2 regions of the Micromonospora sp. AP08 genome follow, and region 1 is predicted to be linked to the other one. Evidence: riboswitches for the same ligand, from Rfam matches in the RefSeq annotation. Region 1 holds a riboswitch; the other holds the start of a gene.
What was found. Region 1 has a riboswitch for thiamine pyrophosphate ahead of FXF50_RS25540 (ECF transporter S component). Riboswitches for the same ligand answer to the same signal wherever they lie in the genome.
Positions count from the first base shown of each region.

Region 2: linked by a shared signal. The riboswitch ahead of thiE (thiamine phosphate synthase) and the one ahead of FXF50_RS25540 (ECF transporter S component) in region 1 are both predicted to bind thiamine pyrophosphate.

Region 1 covers NZ_VSEZ01000019.1:84,110-91,833, reverse strand. The annotation lists gene FXF50_RS25565 (acyl-CoA dehydrogenase family protein) at 1-999, opposite strand, end outside; gene FXF50_RS25560 (DUF6328 family protein) at 1,178-1,681, opposite strand; gene FXF50_RS25555 (sugar isomerase domain-containing protein) at 1,770-2,519, opposite strand; gene FXF50_RS25550 (aminoglycoside N(3)-acetyltransferase) at 2,516-3,328, opposite strand; gene FXF50_RS25545 (alpha/beta fold hydrolase) at 3,325-4,149, opposite strand; TPP riboswitch at 4,227-4,333, shown strand; gene FXF50_RS25540 (ECF transporter S component) at 4,408-4,998, shown strand; gene FXF50_RS25535 (ABC transporter ATP-binding protein) at 5,103-6,557, shown strand; gene FXF50_RS25530 (energy-coupling factor transporter transmembrane protein EcfT) at 6,554-7,354, shown strand; gene FXF50_RS25525 (hypothetical protein) at 7,449-7,685, opposite strand.
Region 2 covers NZ_VSEZ01000011.1:159,469-167,192, reverse strand. The annotation lists gene FXF50_RS19910 (aldo/keto reductase) at 1-843, shown strand, start outside; gene FXF50_RS19905 (endonuclease domain-containing protein) at 1,046-1,948, opposite strand; TPP riboswitch at 2,069-2,178, shown strand; gene thiE (thiamine phosphate synthase) at 2,173-2,799, shown strand; gene thiO (glycine oxidase ThiO) at 2,793-3,881, shown strand; gene thiS (sulfur carrier protein ThiS) at 3,872-4,072, shown strand; gene FXF50_RS19885 (thiazole synthase) at 4,069-4,848, shown strand; gene FXF50_RS19880 (thiamine phosphate synthase) at 4,893-5,525, shown strand; gene thiD (bifunctional hydroxymethylpyrimidine kinase/phosphomethylpyrimidine kinase) at 5,522-6,310, shown strand; gene thiC (phosphomethylpyrimidine synthase ThiC) at 6,328-7,724, shown strand, end outside.

The DNA.
Region 1 (7,724 bases):
GGCCCACTCGCGGGCCACGTTCAACGCCCACTTGCCGGCGCCCACGCACATGGCCGGCAGCGAGAGCCGGCCCGTGTTCAACGTGGTCAGCGCGATCTTCAGGCCCTTGCCCTCGCCGCCGATCACGTTCTCCTTCGGCACGAAGACGTCGTGGAAGCGGGTGAGACTGTTCTCCAGGCCGCGCAGCCCGATGAACTCGTTGCGCCGCTCGACGGTGATGCCCTCGCTGTCGCCCTCCACCACGAAGGCGGTGATGCCGCCGCGCCGCCCCTCGGCCGCCGGCACCCGGGCCATCACCACGAGCAGGGTGGCGACCGTGCCGTTGGTGGCCCAGAGCTTCACGCCGTTGAGCCGGTAGCCGGTGCCGTCCTCGGTCGGCTCGGCCGTGGTGGCCAGCCGGGCCGGGTCGGAGCCGACGTCCGGCTCGGTGAGCAGGAAGGCGGAGACCTCGCCGGCGGCCAGCCGGGGCAGGAACTGCTGCTTCTGCTCGGGGGTGCCGAACATCTTCAACGGCTGCGGCACGCCGATCGACTGGTGCGCGGAGAGCAGCGCGCCGATCGACGGGTTCACCGAGCCGGCCCGCATGAGCGCCCGGCAGTAGTGCAGGTTGCTCAGCCCGAGGCCGCCGTACTTCCGGTCGATCTTCATGCCGAACGCGCCGAGCCGGGCCAGCCCGTGGAACACCTCGTCGGGGATGCGCGCGTCCCGCTCGATGGCCGCACCGTCCACCTCGGAGTCCAGGTACGCCCCGAACGCGCCGAGGAACTCCTCGGCCCGCGCCACGTCGTCGGGGTCGGAGCGGGGCCAGGGGTTGATGAGGTCGAGCTGGAAGCGGCCGAGGAAGAGTTCCTTGCCGAAGCTCGGCCGGTCCCAGGCGGCCTCGCGGGCCGCCTCGGCGACCTGTCGTGCCTCCTTCTCGGAGACCTGGCCGGCCTCGGCGGGCAGCGGCCCGGCCCCGTCCGCGTCGGCCGGCTGCTGGGGGTCGTCGATGGGCGCCACCCGCCCGGTCGGGCCGCCGTGTCCGGCGGGGTCGGGTCGGCTGTTGTGTGTCGTGGTCACGGCTGCCTCCTGGAGACCTCGGTCCGGCTGCGTCGACGTGCGACAAAAACGACGCTACCCCCGGGTGTTACCCAGGGGTAGCCTCGCGCGCACGTCCGATTTGGCGGGACCGGCGCCGTCAGTCGCCGGCCAGCGCCGGCGGATCGTCGTCCTCGTCGTCGATGTCGTCGTCACCCCAGTTGCGCCGGGCGAACGGCAGGATCACCCAGAAGACCAGGAACCAGACCCCGGTGATCGCGCTCAGCAGGAAGGCGATCGGGCGGCTCAGCACGAAGTCGGTGATCAGCAGGACCGCGCTCACCATCGAGATCAGCATGAAGCCGAGGCCGCCGGTGGCCATCCGGTGCGCGTAGCGGACCAGCTCCGGCTTGCGGCCCTGGCGGAACAGCGCCCGGTGGAAGGCCACCGGCGAAATGATCATCGCGGTGGCCGCGGCGGCGGCCAGCAACGCGACGATGTAGACGTCCTTCTGGAAACCGGTCGTCCGGGTGAAACCGTTGCTGAACGGCAGGGTCAGCAGGAAGGCGAAGAGGATCTGCACGCCGGTCTGCGCCACCCGCAACTCCTGGAGCAGGTCGGCGAAGTTGCGCTGCCAGCGCTGCTTCTCGGTTTCCTTGGACACCCGCTACCTCCAGGGAAGACGGTACTGCCGGTGGGGGCCTCCCACCGGCAGCCTGCCAGTGCCCGATCGCGCCGAGCGTGAAACCGGTTCAGGCCCCGCGGCGGATGCGGCCGGCGTACCGGGCCTCCAGCTCCGCGTTGTGCTCGTCGCCGCCCGTGATGTTGGCGGACAGGTAGACCGGGGGCCGCTCCCCCGCGACGAGCAGCCGGGCGACCACCTCGGCCACGATCTGCTGGGCCAGCAGCGCGGCGGTGATCGAGGAGACCGCGCCGACCGCGCCGCCACCGGGCAGCGGCAGGGTGGCGTCGCCGTACGGGGCGCCGTTGTCGAGCACCACGTCGGCGAAGTCGGCGAGCTTGCGCCCGGACGGGTGGCGCGAGGTCATCCGGGCCGAGTGCTGCGCCGAGGTGATCGCCACGAGCCCGTGCCCGCGCTCCTTGACGATGGCGGCGAACTCGACCATCGCCCCGTTCACGCCGGAGTTGGAGGCGAGCACGAACACGTCCTGCGGTCGTACCGGGGCCAGCTCGTAGAGGCGGTGCGCCACGGAAGGCTCGCGCTCCAGCTTCGGGCCGAGCACGTCGGCCGGCTCACCGCCGTGCAGGACCAGGTCACGCAGGGCGATCCGGTTGGTGGGGACCAGCCCGCCGGCCCGGCCGGCGATCTCCATGGCGAGGGCCTCGGAGTGGCCGGTGCCGAACGCGTGCACCACCCCGTCGGCGCGCAGCGACGCGGCGATCAGGTCCGCCGCGCGGGCCACGTTCTCCCGCTGGTCGGCGGCGACCCGGCCGATCGTCTCGGTCACCACCGCCAGGTACGCCTCGGCGCTCACCGTCATGCTTCCTCCGTCCGTCGGTGCCGGGCCAGCCACTCGACCGCGAAGTCGACGGCCGCCCGCTGCCTCATCAACCGGCCCGTCCCGTCGCCGACCGGCCCGAGCCGCACCGCACCGGTGGCCTCCAGGTCGCCGCCGAGCCGGGCGAAACGCTCCTCGAACAGGCGCACGTCCTCCCACCACACCCACTCCCGGCCGCCGTCGGCGGTCAGCACCGCCGCGCCGTAGCGCCGCCGGGGCGGCGCGGGTTGCCGGTATTCCGCCAGGTGCAGGGAGGTGTTGCTGCCGTGGTCCACGCCGAGCAGGAGCACGTCGGCGTCGAGGTCGTAGAGGCGCGCGAGCGGGGAGCCCTCGCCCAGCATGTCGGCCCGCGCGTGGCCGTCGACGACCCGCGCGGCGGCCGGCCCGAGCGCGGCGAACGAGACGTGCGGGTGGTCGCTGCGCCGCGCCTCCGGCGAGGTGCGCACCAGCTCGGCCAGCGCGCCCATGAACCGGCTCGGGGTCACCGCCGGGTCGAAGCCGGGCATCCCGTCGCGGATCACCGGCCACCAGTCCGCCGGCACCGGCGGGTTGCTCCACTCCGCCGGATCGCTGTTCTCCGGCGTGTGGGTGGGCACCACGACCGTGCCGGCCGGGCCGAGCACGTCGCGCAGGGCGAGCAGCACGGCCTCCGGGCCGCCGCAGAGGAAGCCCAGCGGGCGCAGGGAGGCGTGCACCAGCACGGTCGCGCCGGGGCGTACCCCGAGGTCGTGGAGCTGGGCGGCGAGCGACGCGCGGGTGTGCGGCCGGGCCGGCGCGGTGTTCGCGATCATCGGCCGGCGCGGGCCAGGATCGCCGTGGCCAGCGGGCCGGGCGCCTCGTCCGGGATCCAGTGGGTGACGCCGGGCAGCACCACGAAGCGGTAGTCGCCGGTGACGTGCGCGGCGCACGCCTCCGCGGCCGTGCGCCCGATCGCGACGTCCCCGTCGCTCCAGACGAAGGTGGTGGGCACGCCCACCGGCCCGACGGCCTTCATGTCCGTCCCGGTCATGGCGCGGTACCAGTTCAGGGCCGCGGTCAGCGCGCCGGGCTCGCGCATCGGGTCGGCGTAGCGGGCCACCCGGTCGGCGTCGCCGACCCCGCCGAGCATCCGGCGCAGGGTCGCCGCGCGGAACGCCAGCAGCACCTTCTCCGCCTTCCCCGGCTTGCGGAACAGGGCGATGTAGGAGGACCGGGCCTTCTGCCGCGGGTCGGTGGCGAGCGCGTGACCCATGGCCGCCGGGTGCGGCACCGACACCGCCGTCAGCGTGCGCACCCGCTGCGGGTGCGCCGCCGCCAGGCCCCACGCCACGATCGCGCCCCAGTCGTGGCCGACCAGGTGGGCGTCGGTCACCCCGAGCGCGTCGAGCACGGCGGCAGCGTCGGCCACCAGCTCCGGGACCCGGTACGCCCCGACCTCCGCCGGCCGCGCGCCGGGCGAGTAACCGCGCTGGTCGAGGGCGTACGTGCGCAGCCCGGCGGCGTGCAGCGCGGGGCTCACCTCGTCCCACTCGCCGGAGTGCTGCGGGAAACCGTGCAGCAGCAGGACGGGTTCGCCGCCCTCGGGGCCGCCGGTGCGTACCTCGAACGTCAGACCTCGCGCCTCGACCCGCATGATCGCCACCCTAACGGGCGATCGCCCTGCTGGGCCCGCGGCCGGGGTCGGTGCTAGCGTCTGCGTCGAGACAACTTCACATCCGACAGGGGAGCGCACAGCGCTGAGAGTGCGGGCCGGTGCCCGCAGACCCTCGAACCTGATCTGGGTAATGCCAGCGCAGGGAGTTCGGTCGACCTCCAGCCGCGCCGCCGTCCGGTGACCACCGGGCGCGGCGTGCGTCTTCTCCTGGTTCCTCACCTGAACTGGGAGTCAGTCATGAACCACACCGACAGCAACCGCTGGCGCACCGTCGACATCGTCGTCGCCTCGGTGATCGCCGTCGCCTTCGGCGTCATCTTCTGGGCCTGGGGGCTGCTCTGGGGCGCCACGGACGCGGCCTTCGCGTTCTTCCCGCCCGCGCAGACACTCATCTACGGCGTCTGGCTGGTGCCGGCCGTGCTCGGCGGGCTGGTCATCCGCAAGCCCGGCGCCTCGCTCTACTGCGAGCTGCTGGCGGCGATCATCTCGGCGCTGCTGGGCAGCCAGTGGGGCGGCATCGTCATCGTGCAGGGCCTCATGCAGGGCCTCGGCGCCGAGTTGGCCTTCGCCGCGTTCCGCTACCGCGCGTACCGGCTGCCGGTCGCCCTGCTGGCGGGCGCGCTGACCGGCCTGACCGCGGCGATCTTCGACTTCGTCTACTGGAACAAGACCTACGACCTGGTCAACTACCGCCTGCCCTATGCCCTGCTGACCATCGTCAGCGCCACCGTGATCGCCGGCCTGGGCTCACACTTCCTCACCCGAGCCCTGGCCAACACCGGCGTCCTGGACCGCTTCCCCGCGGGCCGCGACCGAGCCCTGGTGTAACCGCCCCGAGACCGCGTTGATCAAGAGGTTTGCGTCGGCGAGAGCGGTTCTGCTGACGCAAACCTCTTGATCAACCAAGCTGGGCCGAGAGGGGAGGTGGGCGCGTGGGTGCCGTGCAGTTGCGGGGGTTCGGGTGGCGGCATGCCGGGCGGAAGGGCTGGGCTCTCCGGGGCGTCGACCTGCGCGTTGAGGTTGGGGAGCGCGTTCTGCTGCTGGGGCCCTCGGGGGCCGGGAAGAGCACTCTGCTCGCGGCGCTGGCCGGTCTGCTGCCCGAGGACTCCGGTGAGCAGGAGGGCACCGTCGAGATCGACGGGCTCGACCCGCGCAAGGCCCGGGAACGGGTCGGCATCGTCTTCCAGGACCCGGAGACCCAGCTCGTCATGGCCCGCTGCGGCGACGACGTGGCGTTCGGGCTGGAGAACCGGGGCGTGCCCGCCGAGGAGATCTGGCCCCGCGTGGACGAGGCGCTGCGCCGGGTCGGCTTCCCTTACGACCGGGACCGGCCCACGGCGGCCCTGAGCGGCGGCGAGCAGCAGCGGCTCGCGCTGGCCGGCACGCTCGCCCTGCGGCCGGGGCTGCTGCTGCTCGACGAGCCGACCGCCAACCTCGACCCGGCCGGCGCCGATCTGGTCCGCCGGGCCGTCGCCGACGCCCTCGACGCGGACACCACGCTGATCCTCGTCGAGCACCGGGTCGCCGAGGCGCTGCCGCTGGTCGACCGGGTCGTCGTGCTGGAGCCCGGCGGCGGGGTGCGCGCCGACGGGCCGCCCGAGGCGGTGTTCGCCGCGCACGGCGACGCCCTCGCCGCCGCCGGGGTCTGGGTGCCGGGCCGCACCGTGCCGCCCCGGCACGCCACCACGCCGCCCGGCGAGGTGCTGCTCACCGCCGACCGGCTCGGCCTGCCGCCCCGGCTGGCCCCCACCGACCTCCGGGTACGCGCCGGCGAAGCCCTCGCCGTCCTCGGCCCGAACGGCGCCGGCAAGTCCACCCTGGCCCTGCTGCTCGGCGGTCTGCTCCGCCCCGGCGCCGGCGCGGTCGTCGCCACCCCCGCGCTCGCCGGCCGGGACGCGCGCACTCCCCCGCACCGCTGGCGGGCCCCCGCCCTGGCCGGCCGGATCGGCTCCGTCTTCCAGGACCCGGAGCACCAGTTCGTCACGAGCACCGTGCGGGACGAGTTGGCCCTCGGTCCGCGCCGCACCGGGCAGCCCGAGGCGGCCGTGACGGCCACCGTGGACGCGCTGCTGGAGCGGCTGCGGCTGGACCGGCTGGCGGACGCCAACCCGTACACCCTCTCGGGCGGCGAGGCGCGGCGGCTGAGCGTGGCGACCGCCCTGGCCACCGCGCCCCGCCTGCTGATCTGCGACGAGCCCACCTTCGGCCAGGACCGGCGGACCTGGCGGGAGCTGGTCGACCTCCTGGCGGACCTGCGCGACGCCGGCCACGGCGTCGTCGCGGTCACCCACGACCCGGACTTCGTCGCCGCGCTGGCCGACAGGACGATCATCCTGGAGCGCCGAGCACCCGGCCCCGACCGGACGATCAACCTGGAGCACCGGTGATCAGCGTGGAGCCGGTCGCCGCGCCCGGGGCGCCGCTGGCGCGGCGCAACCCGGTGGCGAAGCTGGCCGCCGCGCTGGTCTTCACCCTGATCCTGGTGGCCACCCTCGACCCGGTGGCCCCGGCCATCGCCATCGCCGTCGAGCTGGCGGTGCTGCCGCTGTTCGGCGTCCGCTACGGCGTGCTGGCCCGGCGGGCCTGGCCGCTGCTGGCCGGCGCCGGCGGCATCCTGGTCACGCTGGTGCTCTTCGCGGCCGACCGCTCGGGCCGGGTGCTGGTCGAGGCCGGCCCGGTCCTGGTCACCGAGGGCGTGCTGGTCACCGCGCTGGGTCTGGTGCTGCGGATGCTCGCCGTGGCGCTGCCCGGGATCCTGGTCTTCGCCACCACCGACCCCACCGACCTGGCCGACGCGCTGATCCAGAACGCGAAGGCGCCCGCCCGGTTCGCCATCGGCGCGCTGGCCGCGTTCCGGCTGGTGCCGCTGCTGGAGGAGGAGTGGCGGATGATCAGCATGGCCCGCCGGGCGCGGGGCGTGGACGCCGGCCGCAACCCGATCGCCAAGCTGCGGCTGTTCGGGTCGACGGCGTTCGCGCTGCTGGTCGGGGCGATCCGGCGGGGCACCCGGCTGGCCGTGGCCATGGACGCCCGGGGCTTCGACGCCGGCACCCCGCGTACGGTCGCCCGGCGCCAGCGCTTCACCCGTGCCGACGGCCTGCTGGTGGTGGCCGCCGGGGCGCTGGCCGCGGCGGCGCTGACGGTCAGCGTGGTGCTGGGCACCTTCCGGCCGCTGATCGGCTGACCGGCCGCCGCAGGCAGAGCGGCTCGGGTTGCGGCGGGTCGTCCCGACGGAGGGACACCACGTACTGCCGCAACCCGAGCCGATCAGGGGCCGGTCAGCTGCGCCGGAAGGCGTAGAACTTGGTCTGCCCGGCGCGCCGGCTGCGCCCGGAGAGCCGGGCCTCCCGGCCGGCGGGCGGGCCGGCCTTCGGTGGCGGCGGCGTGTCGGTGCGCCCGGGCAGGGTCACCGGCGCGGCGGGCGCCACGGTGAGCGCGTCGAGATCCGCCGGAGTGAGGTCCACCGGGGACGGCGCGGGCTTGTGGGACTTCTTCGGACTGCGCTTGGCGGGCATACGCTGCCTCCTGACTGTCGGGCACCCGTGGGCACGGCG
Region 2 (7,724 bases), on a different contig from region 1:
GTGGTGGACGCCGCGCTCGACGCCGGGATCAACTTCTTCGACACCGCCGACATCTACGGCGAGCCGCAGGGCGGCTCCGAGGAACTGCTCGGGCAGGCGCTCAAGGGCCGCCGGGACGACGTGGTGGTCGCCACCAAGTTCGGCATGGACATGCACGGCCTCAACGGGCCGGACCACGGCGCCCGGGGCGCCCGCCGCTACATCGCCCGGGCCGTCGAGGCGTCGCTGCGCCGGCTCGACACCGACCACATCGACCTGTACCAGATGCACGAGCCCGACCCGGGCACCCCCATCGACGAGACCCTCGCCGCGCTCGACGACCTGGTGACCGCCGGCAAGGTGCGCTACCTCGGCAACTCGAACTTCGCCGGCTGGCAGATCGCCGACGCCGACTGGACCGCCTCCTCCCAGGGCCGCGCCCGCTTCATCTCCGCGCAGAACCACTACTCGCTGCTGGAGCGGTCCGTCGAGGCCGAGGTGATCCCGGCGTGCGAGCGGTTCGGCCTGGGCATGCTGCCGTTCTTCCCCCTCGCCAACGGGCTGCTCACCGGCAAGTACAAGCGCAACGAGGCCCCGCCCGCCGGCAGCCGGCTCTCCGGCGGCGGCCGGTACGCCGAGCGCCTCGCCGCCGCGGACTGGGACACCATCGAGGCGATCGAGGCGTACGCGGCCGAGCGCGGGGTCAGCATGCTCCACGTGGCCATCGGCGGGCTCGCCGCGCGGCCGGCGGTGACCTCGGTGATCGCCGGCGCCACCACGCCCGAGCAGGTACGCGCCAACGCCGAGGCGGGCACCTGGCAGCCCACCGACGAGGACCTCGACGCCCTCGACGCCCTCCTCTGAGACACTCTCCGCTGCCCCGGCGCCGCCCACCGGCACCGGGGCAGCATGCTGTCCACTCGCGCCCCGCCCCCTTTTCCGCGCCCTCGGGGGTGTTGCTGCCGGCCGAGGCAGCGCCGCCAAGGCGCGATCGGGGCGTGAGTGGAACGCTATGGAGGTCATCCGGCGGTTTTGACCTCCATGGCGTTCCACTGACGGGCGGCGGTCAGCGGGCGGTGCGTTCGCGGAGGGCTTGGCGGACGAGGGCGACGGTCGCGTGGGGGTGGCGGAGGACGTCGTCGGCGGTGAAGCGGAGAACCAGCCAGCCCACCGCGCGGAGGGCGTTCAGGCGGGCGACGTCCTGGCGGAAGTGGGCGCGCTCGCGGTGGTGGTCGCCGTCGTACTCGACGGCGACGCGGAGCGCAGGCCAGGCCAGGTCGACCCGGGCGATGAACCGACCCCGGGCGTCGTGCACGTCGTGCTGGGCGGTGAGCGGGCCCAGACCCGCGTCGAGGAGGAGCAGGCGGAGGCGGGTCTCCATCGGGGACTCGCTCAGCGGTTCGGCGAGCGTCAGCACCTCCCGCAGCAGCGCCGAGCCGGGCCAACCGGCATGTGCCGCCGAGTAGGCGCGCAGGGCGGGCAGCTTCACCACCCGGCGATGCAGCAACGCCTCGACGGCGACCAGCGCGTCGACGCGCGGGCCCTGCCGGCCGAGGTCGAAGGCGGCGCGCAGGGCCGTGGTGACCGGAAGGCCGGCGAAGCGGGTGCGGTCGGTGTCCGGCAGCACGGAACGGACCTGGTGCACGCGGGGATGCGGCCGGATCCGCACGGTCCGGGGCATCAACACGGTGACCGGCGCGTCCCTGGCCAGCAGGTCGGCGCCCCACAGATACGCCGCGCTGCGCCCCGCGATGGCCGCATCCGGCGGCAGCCGCAGCGCCACGGCCTCACACCACATGCGATGGTCGTCCGGGCGGTGGCCGTCGCGGTGCACGTACACGTCGGGCAGGAGGCGGCGCCAAGCAGGCCCCTTCAACATCGCCCAGGTCAGGAGCCCTTCGGCGACGGCGGCGCTGCCGCGGAACGGCAGGGAGGCCAGGCGGCGCGGGACGTGGGCGGACGAGGGCATCCGGACAGCATGGCGTGATGGGGAGATCACTTGCTGTCCCCATTCTCCATCCGGGAGGGTCGGTGGGGAATTCCCCGCCCACCCTTGGCGGATCCGCGCCCACGTCGTACGGTAGTCCGCAAGTGACCCACGGGAGCCCGGTGCCACCGGGCTGAGAGGGGGGCTGGAAGCCCCCGACCGTCGAACCTGATCCGGGTAATGCCGGCGCAGGGAGGAGAGTTGCCGTGCCGTCCCTGGGACGACTGCATCTGATCACCGACACCCGGCCGGGGCGGGACCCGCTGGCCGTGCTGCGCGCCGCCCTGCCGGTGGCCCGCGCCGAGCTGGTCGTCCAGGTCCGGGTGGAGGACGACGCCACCGATCGCGAGGCGTACGAGCTGGCGCAGCGGGTGGTCGGGTTGTGCCGGCCGTACGGGGCGACGTGCCTGGTCAACGACCGGCTGCACGTGGCGCTGGCCGTGGAGGCCGACGGCGGCCACGTCGGCGCGGAGGACCTGCCGGTGGCGGCGGCCCGCCGGGTGCTCGGCGGCGGCGCCGTGCTCGGGGCGACCGCGCGGGAGCCGGCCGGCGCCGCCGCGGCGGTCGCCGCCGGGGCCAGCTACCTGGGCGTGGGCCCCTGCCACGCCACCACGACGAAGGCCGGCCTGCCCGATCCGATCGGCCCCGAGGGGGTACGCGCGGTGGCCGGCGCGGTGGACGTGCCCGTGATCGCCATCGGCGGGGTGACCGCCGCGTCGGTGCCGGCGCTGCGGGCGGCCGGGGCGTACGGGGTGGCGGTGGTGGGGGCGCTCTCCGCGAGCCCCGATCCCGCCCGCACGACCGCCGAGCTGATCGAGGCGCTGACGTGCTGACCCGACCGGACGTCGCCATCGTGGGGGCGGGACCGGTCGGGCTGGCGATCGCGTGGCGGTGCGCGTCGCGTGGGCTGCGGGTGACCGTGCACGATCCGGCGCCCGGCTCCGGGGCCTCGCATGTCGCCGCCGGGATGCTCTCGCCGGTGGCCGAGGCGTACTTCGGCGAGCACGAGCTGACCGGGCTGCTCGCCGAGTCCGCCGCCCGCTGGCCCCGCTTCGCCGCCGACCTGGCCGAGGCGTCCGGCGCCGACGTCGGGTACCGCGCCGACGGCACCCTGGTGGTCGGGCTCACCGCCGACGACCTGGCCGAGGCGCGGCGGCTGTGGTCGTACCAGCAGGGGGTGGGGCTGCCGATCACGCCGCTGCGCCCCTCGGAGCTGCGCGACCGCGAGCCGGCGCTGGCCCCGCGGGTCCGCGGCGGCGCGGTCGCCCCCGGCGACCACCAGGTCGACCCGCGCCGGCTGGTGGCCGCGCTGCGGGCGGCGGCCGAGCGGGCCGGCGCCGTGCTGCGCCCGGCCCGGGTCGGCGCGCTGTCCGAGGTGGACGCCCGGATCACCGTGGTCGCGGCCGGCTGCGGCGCCGCCGCGCTGACCGGGCTGCCGGTCCGGCCGGTCAAGGGCCAGGTGCTCCGGCTCCGCGCGCCCGGTCGCGGCGCACCGGACTTCCGGCACGTCATCCGGGGGTACGCCGACGGGGAGTCGATCTACCTGGTGCCCCGGGACAGCGGGGAGGTGGTGGTCGGGGCGACCGTCGAGGAGCGCGCCGACACCGAGGTGACCGCCGGGGCCGTGCTGCGGCTGCTCCGCGCCGCCGTGGACCTGGTGCCGGAGCTGGCCGAGTACGAGCTGGTCGAGGCGACCGCCGGGCTGCGCCCCGGCACGCCGGACAACGCGCCGGTCATCGGGCCGCTGCCCGGCCGGCCCGGCGTGCTCGTGGCCACCGGGCACCACCGGCACGGCATCGTGCTCACCCCGGTCACCGCCGACCTGGTCACCGAGCTGATCGTCACCGGCGAGCCGGACCCGCTGCTCGCCCCCTTCACCCCGGACCGGTTCGGGAAGGAGCCCAGGTGGAACTGATCGTCAACGGCGCGGGACGCGACCTGCCCGGCGGCTCGACCCTCGCGGACGTGGTACGCGCGGTCACCGCCCAGGAGCGCGGCCTGGCGGTCGCCGTGAACGGCGAGGTGGTGCCGCGCGGCGGCTGGTCGGCGACCGTGCTGCGCGACGGCGACCGGGTCGAGGTGCTCAGCGCCGCCCAGGGCGGGTGAGCCGGATGTCCTTCGAGATCGGCGGCGTCCGGTTCGGCTCGCGGCTCGTCCTCGGCACCGGCGGCGCGGCCAACCTGCACGTGCTGGAGCAGGCGATCCGCGCCTCCGGCACCGAGCTGGTGACCCTCGCGCTGCGCCGGGTGGACACCGGGCCGGACGCGGCCGGCGGCCTGCTCGACCTGCTGGACCGGTGCGGCGTACGGCTGCTGCCGAACACGGCCGGCTGCTACACGGCGTCCGAGGCGGTGAAGGTGGCGCGGCTGGCCCGGGAGGCGTTCGACACCGACTGGGTGAAGCTGGAGGTGATCGGCGACGAGCGCACGCTGCTGCCCGACGGGGTGGAACTGCTGCGCGCCGCCGAGGAGCTGGTGGCCGACGGGTTCACGGTGCTGCCGTACACCTCGGACGATCCGGTCCTGGCCCGCCGGCTGGCCGACGTGGGCTGCGCGGCGGTGATGCCGGCCGGTGCGCCGATCGGCTCCGGGCTGGGGGTGAGCAACCCGCACCACATCCGGCTGATCCGGCAGGCCGTGGACGTGCCGGTGATCCTCGACGCCGGGATCGGCACCGCCTCCGACGCGGCGCTCGCCATGGAGCTGGGCTGCGACGCCGTGCTGCTGGCCAGCGCGGTCACCCGGGCGGCCGACCCGGTGGCGATGGCCACCGCCATGCGGCACGCCGTCCAGGCGGGGCGGCTGGCCTACGGGGCGGGCCGGATCGCCCGCCGCTTCCACGCCCTCGCGTCCACCCCCGACGAGGGAAGGCCGGACCTGTGACCGTGCCCGCCCCCGTCGCCCTCGGCGCGGATCCGGCCCGCGCCGTGCCGTCGGGCGTGGTGCTGCTGACCGACCGGTGGCAGGCGCGGCGCCCCCTGACCGAGGTCGTCGAGGCGGCCGTGGCCGGGGGAGTGCGCTGGGTGGTGCTGCGGGAGAAGGACCTGTCCCGGGCCGAGCGGGCCGCCCTGGCCGCCGATCTGCGCGCGATCCTCGCCGACGCCGGCGGCCGGCTGATCGTCGCCGGTCCCGATCCGCTCGACGGTGACGCCGTGCACCTGCCGGCCGCCGGCCCGTACCCGCCGCCGGCCGTCCGGCTGGTCGGCCGCTCCTGCCACGACGCCGCCGAGCTGGCCCGGCTCACCACGGAGGACTACGTGACCCTGTCGCCGGTCTTCCCGACGAGGACCAAACCCGGCTACGGCCCGCCCCTGCACCCCGCCGGGCTCCGCGAGCTGATCGCGACCAGCCCCGTGCCGGTGCTCGCGCTGGGCGGCATCGAGACCCCGGACCAGGTCCGGGAGTGCGTCGAGGCTGGCGCCGCCGGGGTGGCGGTCCTCGGCGCGCTCATGCGCGCCGATGACCCCACCGAACTCGCCGCGGGGCTCACCGAAGCGGCTGGTCGGGCGGGTCACGGGGCGGCCCGACCAGCCCCCACCGCAACCAGGGAAGTCAGATGACGCCGACGACAACACTCACGATCGCCGGATCGGACTCCGGCGGCGGCGCGGGCATTCAGGCCGACCTCAAGGTCTTCGCCGCCCTCGGGGCCTACGGGACCAGCGTGATCACCGCGGTCACCGCCCAGAACACCCGGGGCGTGGACGCCGTCCTGCCACTGCCGCCGCAGACCGTGCGCGACCAGCTCGACAGCGTGCTCGGCGACTTCGACGTACGCGCCGTGAAGACGGGCATGCTCGGCACCCCGGCGGTCGCCGACGCGGTGGCCGAGGCGGCGCGGGCCGGCCGGCTGCCCCACCTGGTCGTCGACCCGGTGCTGGTCGCCACCAGCGGGCACCGGCTCGGCGTGGCGACGGCCGTCGAGCAGTTGCTCCCGTACGCCGAGGTGGCGACGCCGAACCGCGCGGAGGCCGCGGCCCTCACCGGACGCCCGGTGACCACGGTCGAGGAGATGGTGGCGGCGGCGGAGGCGCTGGCGGCCCGCGGCCCCGCGCACGTGGTGGTGACCGGCGGCGACGTGGACGCGGCCGGCGAGTCGGTGGACGTGCTGGCCGGCGGCGGCGGAACCAGGCTGCTGCGCGCGCCCCGTGTGCCGACCCGGCACAACCACGGCACCGGCTGCTCGTTCTCGGCGGCGATCACCGTCCGGCTCGCGGCGGGCGACCCGGTGCGGGTCGCGGTGGCCGCCGCCAAGGAGTACGTGACCCGCGCGCTGACCGGCGCCCGGGACTGGGAGCTGGGCGCGGGACGCGGCCCGCTGGACCACTTCGGCTGGTCCGCTTGAGCGACAGGGAGGCTGTCATGCACGCACGTCGCAAGGTCTACGTCGAGGGGTCACGCCCGGACATCCGGGTGCCGTTCGCCGAGGTGGAGCTGACCGGGGACAACCCGCCGGTCCGGCTCTACGACACCGCCGGCCCCGGTTCGGACCCGGAGGTGGGGCTGCCGCCGCTGCGCGGTCCGTGGATCGCCGAGCGTGGGGACGTCGCCCCGGTGCGCGGCGCCGGCACCGCGCTGGCCGGTGTGGACGGCCGCCGTCCGACTCAGCTCGCCTACGCCCGGGCCGGGATCGTCACGCCGGAGATGGAGTTCGTGGCCATCCGGGAGGGGGTCGCGCCGGAGTTCGTCCGGGACGAGATCGCGGCCGGGCGGGCGGTGCTGCCGCTCAACGTCAACCACCCGGAGTGCGAGCCGGCGATCATCGGCAAGGCGTTCCTGGTCAAGGTGAACGCCAACATCGGCACCTCGGCGGTGACCTCGTCGGTCGCCGAGGAGGTGGAGAAGCTGACCTGGGCCACCCGGTGGGGCGCGGACACCGTCATGGACCTGTCCACCGGCAAGCGGATCCACGAGACGCGCGAGGCGATCGTGCGGAACTCGCCCGTGCCCATCGGGACCGTGCCGATCTACCAGGCGTTGGAGAAGGTCGGCGGCGACCCGGTGAAGCTCAGCTGGGAGGTGTTCCGCGAGACGGTGATCGAGCAGGCCGAGCAGGGCGTCGACTACATGACGGTGCATGCCGGGGTGCTGCTGCCGTACGTGCCGCTGGCCGTGGACCGGGTCACCGGCATCGTGTCCCGCGGCGGCTCGATCATGGCGGCCTGGTGCCTGGCGCACCACGAGGAGAACTTCCTCTACACCCACTTCGAGGAGCTGTGCGCGCTGCTCGCGCGGTACGACGTGACGTTCTCGCTCGGTGACGGGCTGCGGCCGGGGTCGATCGCGGACGCCAACGACGAGGCGCAGTTCGCCGAGCTGCGCACCCTGGGCGAGCTCACGAAGGTCGCCTGGGCGCACGACGTGCAGGTGATGATCGAGGGTCCCGGGCACGTGCCGATGCACAAGATCAAGGAGAATGTGGACCTCCAGCAGGAGTGGTGCCACGAAGCCCCGTTCTACACGCTCGGGCCGCTGACCACCGACATCGCGCCCGCGTACGACCACATCACCTCGGCCATCGGCGCCGCGATGATCGGCATGTTCGGCACGGCGATGCTCTGCTACGTCACCCCGAAGGAGCACCTCGGGCTGCCCGACCGGGACGACGTGAAGGCGGGCGTGATCGCGTACAAGATCGCGGCGCACGCGGCCGACCTGGCCAAGGGGCACCCGGGAGCGCAGGCGTGGGACGACGCGCTCTCCAAGGCGCGGTTCGAGTTCCGCTGGGAGGACCAGTTCAACCTGGCGCTGGACCCGGA